One region of the Kribbella amoyensis genome, then DNA from elsewhere that is predicted to be linked to it. Evidence: riboswitches for the same ligand, from Rfam matches in the RefSeq annotation. Region 1 holds a riboswitch; each other region holds the start of a gene.
The links. A riboswitch is a leader RNA that binds a small molecule or an ion and turns the genes downstream of it on or off. The one in region 1 is predicted to bind cyclic di-AMP.

Region 1 (3,267 bases):
CGATCCCGCCGTAGGACCGGTTGGTACACGGGAAGCCGGCGGACGGGGAGTAGTCGTACGGGAAAGGGGCGCAGACGTCGAAAGTGTCGTTGGTCCATTGGACGCTTGCCGACGCGGTGGACTGGCAGAGTCCTATGACGGCCGCACTTGCGGCGGTCACGGCGATACCTCGTTCGAAGAAGCCCATGGTGCACTCGCTCCCTGCTCGCTCTCTACCTGCGGACGAGGACCGAGTGTGTCCGACCGGCCTGCCTCGCGGCTAGCGAGTTGCAGGAAGTGACATGCCGCCGTCAGCCACGACGTCACCCCGGCACCTGCGGTGAGGTGCCGGGGTGAACGTTACGTCGAGAGTGTCAGGACCAGACGCGGACCCAGTCGACTCGGAGGGCGGTTCCGGGGGTGATTGCTTCGCCTGCGTTCGGGCGGATTGCGTAGTTGAGGATAAGGAACTGCGGATCCGGGCCGTTGAAGCTGTGGGACCACAGCGGCTTGCCGTCGTAGTAGAACGTGACTCCGCTGCTAGTCCACTGGGAGCCGAAGTTGTGGCAGCCGACCAGTGGCGAGGACGAGTAGACGCCGCCGTGGTACTCCGGGTTGCCGTGGTGCAGCGAGGCCTTGGTACCGCCGCCGATGCCTTCGAGGATGTCGATCTCGCCGTGTTCGGGCCACGGCACCGAGGACGGGCCGTTGGTCCACCAGGCCGGGAAGCCGTCGACCCGGCCGTCGCCGTTTCCGTCTGGCAGGCAGACGCGGGCCTCGAACGAGCCGTACCGCTGGTTGAACGACTTCCGGGTGTTCACCAGGCCGGACACGTACTCCTTGGTCGCACCTCGGCAGTACGCCTGGCGCTTCGCGAGCGCCAGGTTGAGGTATCCGCCGGACTGGGAGACCTGGTTGGAGTCGTAGCACTGGAGATTGTTGCTGTTGACACCGTCCGAGATGCCTTCCTTGAACCAGCCGCGCTCCCACTTGTTCGTGTCGACCGTGGCGGCGTTGAACTCGTCCTGGAACGTCAGCCGGTGCGACCCCGACGGGTTCCATGACGGCGCGAGGCCGGTCGCCGGCGGGGTGGTCGGGTTCGAGGTCGTCGGCGAGGCCGTCGGCTTGGGCGACGTGGTCGTCGGCGACGCGGTCGGCTTGGGTGACGTCGTGGTCGGCGACGCGGTCGGCTTCACCGTCGTCGGCGCCGAGGTCGGCGCCGAAGTGGGAGCCGAGGTCGGGGCCGAGGTGGGAGCTGACGTGGGTGCCGAGGTAGGAGCAGACGTGGGCACCAAGGTGGGCGCCGATGTCGGCGCGGGTCCGGTCGCGCCGTCGGGGACGTAGCTGATCTCGAGCTTCGACTGCTTCAGCCCGGACTCGCGCGAACCGAAGACGGTGCCGCCGGCTCCGGACGGCTGGGTCAGGGCCAGGTTCAGTTCACCGGCCTGGGTGATGCCCTGGGAGACGTCGATCCGTACCTGCGCCGACTTGCCGTCGTCGGCCACGGTCGCGAAGGGCGTACCCGGCTTCGGTGCGGTCGAGTACGTGACCGCCTCGGTCCAGCCGCTCGGCGCTTTCGACACCGCGAGCTTCGCCGGGTTGCTGGTGGTCAGCCGGGTCAGGACCAGCGTGGCCTTGCGGTCGTAGCCGTCGGCCGCAGCGGGCACGGAGTACCGGATGAAGCTGGTCGACTCGTTCAGCTTGGCGACGAGCCGGGAGGACCAGCCGTGCTTCTGGGTGGGCGACTTGGTGTGGACGTACGCGTCGGCGGTGGCCGTGAGGCTGACCGGGGCCGGGACGCTGTCGGACGTCAACGCCGCGACGCCGAGTCCGGCCGTGGTGAGGACAAGGGTGGTGCCGGCGAGGATCGGGATCACTGCGCGGCGTCCGGCCTTGGCGGCCGGTTCCTTCAGTTTGTCGGAGGGGACGGCAGCGCGATGTTGTGCGCGCGCACGGGAAAATGCATCCCGCATCGGGACAGTCCTTCCTGCACGCCTGTGAGGTTAGCTGTCGGGCTCGGGCTGGAAGCTGCCCTGTCGCTGGCGCGACTTCGCCCCAAGGACCGCACCGAGGCGCGCGGAAGCGCCACGGGCCGGTCCGGGAACCTTGGGTCCCCCACTTCCGCCCTCGGATGCTGGATGGGAGGGGTCACCGACTCGGAGGGCGGAACTCGGCGTTGCGAGTCGGCGGGTATTCGTCACTCGCCGGCATCCGGTCCCCAGTTCCGTGGCCAGGCGCCGGTGAGCATACGCACACTCGCGACAGGGTCTCAACTCGGTAACGGAGGCTCGAAAAACTACTTCCCGCAACCATCGGGGTAGTCTGATCGACACAGCGTGACGAGCAGCGTGGACCCGGTACCGCTGCAACTGTCACTGTCCGTCGAAGGACACCGGTAATCGGATGGTCCGCGGGCGGGGTTTCGTCACGGTCTGTGCAGAGGGTCCCGCGAAGATACTCCGGCTTTCGGACGGCTGGTTTCACCATGCCGAGACCGCGGTACGGGCGGTCGATCTATGGTGGGCCGATGGCATCGGTCAAGCAGGTTCAGGTGACTTTCGACTGCGCGAAGCCTGAGCGGGTTGCTCGGTTCTGGTGTGAGGTTCTCGGGTACGTCGTGCCGCCGCCACCGGCCGGTTTCGCTTCCTGGGCGGACTTCGATCGCACGCTGCCGGCCGAGGACCAGGGGTCGGCGTTCGCCTGTGTCGATCCGTCGGGGGTGGGTCCGCGGTTGTTCTTCCAGCGGGTCCCCGAGGGCAAGGTCGTGAAGAACCGGGTGCACCTCGATGTGCGAGTCGGCACCGGGCTCGTGGGTGAGGAGCGCCTGGCCGCACTCGAGGCCGAATGCACACGCCTGGTCGCGCTCGGCGCGGGCCGCGTACGGCTGCTGCGGGCCGACGGCGTCAACGAGTCGTGCCTCGTGATGCAGGACATCGAGGGCAACGAGTTCTGCCTCGACTGAGGAGTACTTCCTCCCACCTCGGCTGAGCAAGCACGGGTCGACAGTTCGTCGTTGGCCCGCTATCGTCCGTTATATGAAGAGTTGTTCAGATGTTCAAATGGCCGGACGATGAGCGGCAATCACGGCGGTACCGCGACGGGGCGGTACCGCGGTGTGTTGGCTGCGACGCTCGTGATCGCGCTGGTGATCGCGGCGGTGCAGATCTTCGGGGCTGCCGTGACCGGGAGTCTCGCGTTGCTTGCCGATGCCGGGCACGTGCTGGCCGATTCCGGTGGGGTCGGGCTCGCGTTGGGTGCGACGTTGCTGGCGGCGCGGGCTGCCAGTGG
Region 2 (3,267 bases), 210 kb from region 1:
CCAGAGCAACGTCGGCAGTCCGCAGCTGGGAGCCCTTACAAACAACGGTGGACCGACCCAGACGATGCTCCCACTGCCCGCCAGTCCGGCGAACGGCGCCGTGCCCGCAGCGGCCTGCACTGTACTAACTACGGACCAGCGGGGAGTCGCCCGACCACAGGGCACGAACTGCGAAGCCGGGTCCGTCGAGGTGGCCGAAGGACCTCCGCCGGTCCCCGCGTGCACGATCACCGGGACCAACAAGGGCGACGTGCTCGTCGGTACGCCGGGGCCGGACGTGCTCTGCGGTCTGAACGGCGAAGACCTGCTGCTCGGACTCGGCGGCAACGACATCCTCCGCGGCGGCAACGGCAAGGACGTACTCATCGGTGGGCCCGAGACCGACGTACTCGACGGCGGGAACGGCAAGGACGTCTGCCTCGGCATCGGGGACACCCAGATCTCCTGCTGACCGGTAGGTTCGGTGCATGCTGACCTTCGACGACGTCCAGGCCGCGGCCCAGCGGATCGAAGGGACCGCCCACCGGACCCCGGTCCTCACCTCGCGGACGCTGAACGCGTTGGCCGGGGCCGAGGTCTTTCTCAAGGCGGAGAACTTCCAGCGGATCGGCGCGTTCAAGTTCCGCGGCGCGTTCAACGCGGTGACCCGACTGACCCCGGACCAGCGGGCGCGCGGCGTCGCGGCGTACTCGTCCGGGAACCACGCCCAGGCCGTCGCGCTGGCCGCCTCGATCACGGGGACGAGCGCGGTGATCCTGATGCCGGCCGACGCGCCGCCGACGAAGGTCGCCGCCACCCGCGGGTACGGGGCCGAGGTGGTGACGTACGACCGGTACACCGAGGACCGGACCGCCCTGGGGACCAAGCTGGCGGAGGATCGCGGGCTCACCCTGATCCCGCCGTACGACCACTACGACGTGATGGCCGGCCAGGGCACGGTCGCGCTCGAACTGATCGAGGAGATCGGTCCGCTCGGCGCGTTGCTGGTGCCGGTCGGAGGCGGCGGGTTGATGGCCGGCTGCGCGACCGCGGCGACCGCCCTGTGCCCGGGGATCCGGATGATCGGGGTCGAGCCGGCCGCCGGCGACGACCACGCCCGCTCCCTGGCCGCCGGCCGGCGGGTCGAGATCGAGGTCCCGCGGACGATCGCGGACGGGCAGGCGATCCCGACGCCGGGCGAGCTCACGTTCGCGGTGAACCGGCGGCTGATGGAGAGCTGCGCGCTGGTCAGCGACGACGAGATCAAGGCGGCGATGCGGTTCGCCTTCGAGCGGCTGAAGATCGTCCTGGAGCCGAGCGGGGCGAGTGCGCTGGCGGCCCTGCTGGCCGGCCGGGTGACCGGTCTGCCGGAGCGCGTCGGAGTGGTGCTGTCAGGCGGGAACGTGGGCCTGGAGCGGTTCGTCGAACTGCTCGACCAAGGGTGACCTGAGCACGCACTGTGCCCGTTGTCACAGACAGCCACGGTCAAATGTGACTGGGGTCACATAGATCGGCTGTGTGGGCGCCTGAGGGCCGCTCAGCCACGCTCAGGACACCTGGTGTTCACCGTGGATCCCTGACGCGTCAGAGAGCCGTTCAGGGCCTTTCCGGACGGTCTCTGCCAATTTGAGGGTTTGCGTCGTGATCGTTCTGTTATACAGTCGTCGGCGGTTCGACAAAGAAACGAACTGCATGTGTGTCAACGCCGAGCCCTGCCAGGGCGCACATGTTCCCCTCGAAACAACAATTGGCAGGGGTGGGGGACCCAGGAGGTTGGGTCTCGACCGTGAGTGGCCGAGACCCTGGGGTGAAGTCCGCGGGAGCGGACCGGGCGAGATTTCCCAGCCCGAACCCGACAGCTAACTCCGCAGGCGTCGGGAGACAACCATGCCCGTCACTGCCCGACGGACTGCGCTGCATGGCGCCGTCAGTCAGATCAGCGAGTCCAGTACCCGGCCCTCTGGCCGGACGTTGGCCAGGCATCGCAAGACCAGCAAGCCCGCCACTCCGCGGGCCGCGGCCGCCGTTCTCACGGTCGGTCTCGCCGTCTCCGGTGGAGCGGCTCTCACCGTCGCCGCGCCGGCCGAGTCCGCGCACGCCGCCGGTACCTCGAAGACCACCTCGGCCGCGTGGGCCCGGGGCAACAAGCCGATCAGCACCAAGCCGCACCTGCGGTACGCCGACGCGGGTTCCGCGGTCCGGTACGTGCAGCGCTCGCTCGACGTACCGGCCGGCGGTTGGTACGGCTCGGCCACCCGCACCGCGGTGGCGAAGTTCCAGCGCAGCGTGGGCCTGCCGCGGACCGGGACCATGACCGTGAACACGTGGCGTTCGCTGTTCTACGCCGCGAACCACGGCCTGCTGCACGGCGGCGCCGGCAAGAGCTCGACCTTCCAGGCCCGGGTTCTCAAGGAGGCCGCGAAGCTGCGGGGCACCCCGTACCGGTACGGCGGCACCACCCCGCGCGGCTTCGACTGCTCCGGCTACACCGGCTACGTGTACAAGAAGGCGGGCAAGAAGCTGCCTCGTACGTCGCGCCAGCAGTACGCCGCCACCAAGCACCTGAGCCGCAAGGCCGCCAAGCCTGGTGACCTGGTGTTCTTCAAGAGCGGTGGCGGCAGCGTGTACCACGTCGGCATCTACGCCGGTGGCAACATGCTGTGGCACGCCTCGAAGCCGGGCCGCCCGGTCGCGAAGGCGAAGATCTGGAGCTCGAACGTGGCCTTCGGCCGCAAGTAACGCTCCGCCGCACCAGATCAGCGAGACGCCCATCCCCCCTGGGTCGCTGATCCTTCGAAACCGGTCGTGCGTCGTCGTCCCCCACCCCTCCGACGGCGCGCGGCCGGTTTCCCTTTTGTCTGCCCCGATCAGCCGTCGAGCAGGCCCGCGTCGTGGGCCAGGATCGCGACCTGGACCCGGTTGGTGGCGTCCAGCTTCACCAGCACCCGGGAGACGTGCGCCTTCACGGTCGCCTCGCTCATGAACAGGTCCCGGCCGATGTCGGCGTTCGACAACCCGCGCGCGACGGCCGCGAGGACCTCGCGTTCGCGGTCGGTGAGCGTCTTGAGCCGACCCCGGGCTTCCCGCTGCCGCTCGGTCCGCGGATCGGCCGCGAAGTGCCCGATCAACCTGCGCGTGACCGCCGGGGACAACATCGCCTCCCCTGCCGCGACCACACGGACCGCCTGGACCAGCTCCCGCGGCGGCGTGTCCTTCAACAGGAAGCCGCTCGCACCCGCCTGCAACGCGCGGAACACGTAGTCGTCCAGGTCGAAGGTGGTCAGCACG
Region 3 (3,267 bases), 2.1 Mb from region 1:
GCGCCTTGATGGCCGGCCGCTTGGCCAGTCCGTCGTGCACCGTGCGGAGCATGTCGGCCTTGTTCTTGCCGAACATGGTCTGCTCGTCGACGCCCCACTCACCCAGCATGATCGGCTTGCCCGGGTGCTTGGTGGTGGCCCAGGTGTAGAAACCCGGCCAGTTCGGGTTGGTGTAGGTGTCGGTCCGGTTCACGGCCTGGCCGAAGTCGGTCCACCAGTTCGCCGAGTCACCGAAGATGTACGGGTCCTCCGCGATCCAGTCGACCACGTCGTCACCCGGGTACAGGTCGTTGAACCACGGCTGCGAACCCCAGTGCGGGGTGCCCATGTAGTTCATCACGAACACCGCGTTGGTGACGCCCTTGGCCTTCAGCCGCAGCGCCACGTGCCGGTACATCGCCGCGTAGTCCTTGGCCGTGTAGCCCGAGCCGGCGGCCGGGCGGACCTCGTCCTCCGGCTCGTGGTGGATGCCGAGGAAGAACTTCTCCGGGAACGTGGTCTTCAGGTACTCCGCCTCGGCGTCGATCGCCTTGTCCACTTCCGCGTCACCGGCGGCCACCTGGGCCCAGGTGCGGCCCATCTCCGGCTTCCAGTTCAGCAGCAGCATCCGCTTCTTGCCGGGCTCCCGGGCGCGCTTGATCATCTCCGCGGTCGGGAACAGCTTCGGGCTGGAGTTGTAGTAGTGCGCGATGTCGACGGTCCGGCCGATGGTCGACTCGAACGTCGGCAGCGCCTGGTCCCAGGACTCGCTGCCGAGCGGGTTCGCCGCCGCACCGAACCAGGCGCCGCAGGACGGCACCAGCTTCTCGGACACCGTGCACCCGGGACCGGCCGTCGGGGTCGACGTCGGCGCCGTAGTAGTCGGGGTGACCGTCGGTTTGGGGGTCGTGGTGGTCGGCGTGGACGTCGGCTGCGTCGTGGTCGGCGTCGTCGTCGGCTTGGTGGTCGTCGGCGTCGACGTCGGGGCCGTGGTCGGCGGCTTGGTCGGCGACGTCGTGGTCGTCGGCGCCGAGGTCGGCGTGGACGGCTGCGGGGAGCCGCCGCCCTTGACGTAGCTGATCTCCAGCTTCGACTGCTTCACGCCGGACTCGCGGGCACCGAACACGGCACCGCCCCGGCCGACCGGCTGGGTGATGGCGAGGTTCAGCGTGCCGGCCTGGGTCACCGCCGCGGACACGTCGATGCGCAGCTGCGCCGACCTGCCGTCGTCGTCAGCCGTCGTGACGGTCGCACCCGGGGTCGGCGCGGTCGCCGCGGTGACGCTCTCGGTCCAGCCGCCCGGCGCCTTGGAGACGCGGATCTTGCTCGGGTTGCTGGTGGTGAGCCGGTTCAGGACCAGGGTGGCCTTGCGGCTGTAGCCGTCCGCCACCGCGGGCACGGAGTACCGGACGAAGCTGGTCGACTCACCCTGCTTGACCACGAGGCGGGTGGACCAGCCGTGGCGCTGGGTCGGCGACTTGGTGGAGACGTACGCGTCGGCGGTCGGGTTCACGCCGACCGGGGCCGGATCCTGGGTGGGCGTCAGGGCGGCCACGCCCAGCCCGGCGGTGGTGATCAGCAGGCTCACGCCGGCGACGATCGGGACGATCGTGCGACGGCCGGCCTTGGCGACCGGCTCGTTCAGTGCGTCGGAGGGAACGGCAGCGCGATGTCGTGCGTGCCGACGGGAAAAGGCATCCCCCATGAGGGGCAAGTCCTTCCTGCACGCCTGTGAGGTTAGCTGTCGGGCTCGGATCGGAAGTGTTACCCGGCCGCGGGGGTGCGGCTTCGCCCCAAGGACCGGCCGTGGGCGTGGCCGGTCCGGAGAACCTGTGGTTTCCCCACTTCCGCCCTCGGATGCCATTGAGGGGTCACCGGCCCGGAGGGCGGAACTCGGCGTTGCGAGCCGGCGGAGTACTCGGTCTGCTGGCCGCCCCCAGGCCGGTCCAGGCGCGGGTGAGCTTACGCAGGTCCGCGCGCGGGCCTCAAGACATCGGACGGCGCCCTTAACATCACTCTCGGTAGCCGATTTACCCAGCGTTACATCACAGCTGGATAACGGCCCCGAAAGTGACGCAGCGTCGACCATGTCCGGGTATGCGGACACCGAGGGCAACTATTCGAACTTGCTCCGAGGTCGAGATCCGCCGACTCTTTACATCACACCGGGCCTGTCGCGAACCTTTCCACCACTGCTCAAACGCTTGCTTCGCAAGGGTTTCCGCTACGACCGGGCCAACCGGCGTCGCGCGTGCGAGACCGCCAGGCCGTCGATGATCCGGCCCGCGGCGTCGACCGCCGCGGCCACTTGCAGGCTGTCACGACGATTCTCCTCCGCCGAGACCGCGTGCCCCTCGGGGTCGGCGAGCACGGCACTCAGCGCCGTCTCGAACGAGGACCGATCCTCACAGAGTGTGACCAGGCCCAGCTTTCCCATCCGGCGGGAGAACTCCTGCTGGTGCTGGTCGATGTGCTCGCCGAGCAGCGGGTCACGCGGCACCACGATCGGCTTGCGGCCCTGCCGGCGGACCTCGAGCATCGTGGCCGGACCGCCGTGGCTGACCACGGCGGTCGCCTGCCGCATCCGGTCCTGCAACTCGGTCCAGGCGATGATGCCGACGCCCTTGGCCCGGCGCGGTGGCATGCTCCCGCCGTACTGGACCAGGGCGCGCAGCGACTCGTGACCGGGCTGCTCCAGGTAGTCGTCCAGCCAGCCGATCAACCGGTCGAACCGATGGTGATCCGTGCCCAGGATGACCAGGACATCGAGCTGGTCGGCGTTCTCGGCGGGCATCACAGCAACCTCCCGACCACGGTGGAATCGGCGTACAGCTCCTGCTGCTCGTCCCACTGGACGAGCATCCGGCTGGTGAACGGTTTGCACAGCCGCGCGGTCAGCGGGGCGTGGTCGATCCGGTCGAAGACCTCGATGTAGACGGTCGGGATCCGGCCGAGCTTGCCGAGCACGAAGAACGGCAGCGCGACCCCGGCGCCGGTGGTGACGATGACGTCCGGCCGTTCCCGGGCCAGCACCCGGACCGCGAGCACCGCGTTGCGGACCAGGTTCTTCAGGCTGCGCGTCGTCGGGTGGTACGCGTACACCGTGCGCTGGCCGGCCAGCAGCGACTTGCCGTCCTCGGTCGCGAAGGTCACCCAGCACACGTCGCGCTGCGACCACCACGGCCGCAACGTCATCAGCTGGGCCAGGTGACCGCCGCTGGAACACACCATCAGGACCCGGGTCGACGCCGCCAGCTCGTCGTCGGTCTGCGGGGACTCGAGAGTCGT

Region 2: linked by a shared signal. The riboswitch ahead of FB561_RS11420 (C40 family peptidase) and the one ahead of FB561_RS12350 (glycoside hydrolase family 16 protein) in region 1 are both predicted to bind cyclic di-AMP.
Region 3: linked by a shared signal. The riboswitch ahead of FB561_RS21955 (CBM96 family carbohydrate-binding protein) and the one ahead of FB561_RS12350 (glycoside hydrolase family 16 protein) in region 1 are both predicted to bind cyclic di-AMP.

What each region holds. Positions count from the first base shown of each region.
Region 1 covers NZ_VIVK01000001.1:2,604,707-2,607,973, reverse strand. Annotated here, with positions in the region: gene FB561_RS12355 (hypothetical protein) at 1-187, opposite strand, end outside; gene FB561_RS12350 (glycoside hydrolase family 16 protein) at 354-1,952, opposite strand; cyclic di-AMP (ydaO/yuaA leader) riboswitch at 1,958-2,120, opposite strand; gene FB561_RS12345 (VOC family protein) at 2,507-2,941, shown strand; gene FB561_RS12340 (cation diffusion facilitator family transporter) at 3,095-3,267, shown strand, end outside.
Region 2 covers NZ_VIVK01000001.1:2,394,908-2,398,174, reverse strand. Annotated here, with positions in the region: gene FB561_RS11430 (right-handed parallel beta-helix repeat-containing protein) at 1-451, shown strand, start outside; gene FB561_RS11425 (threo-3-hydroxy-L-aspartate ammonia-lyase) at 468-1,424, shown strand; cyclic di-AMP (ydaO/yuaA leader) riboswitch at 1,703-1,867, shown strand; gene FB561_RS11420 (C40 family peptidase) at 1,867-2,718, shown strand; gene FB561_RS11415 (response regulator) at 2,847-3,267, opposite strand, start outside.
Region 3 covers NZ_VIVK01000001.1:4,657,660-4,660,926, reverse strand. Annotated here, with positions in the region: gene FB561_RS21955 (CBM96 family carbohydrate-binding protein) at 1-1,684, opposite strand, end outside; cyclic di-AMP (ydaO/yuaA leader) riboswitch at 1,692-1,888, opposite strand; gene FB561_RS21950 (glycosyltransferase) at 2,204-2,773, opposite strand; gene pssD (PssD/Cps14F family polysaccharide biosynthesis glycosyltransferase) at 2,773-3,267, opposite strand, start outside; gene cysN (sulfate adenylyltransferase subunit CysN) at 3,267-3,267, opposite strand, start outside.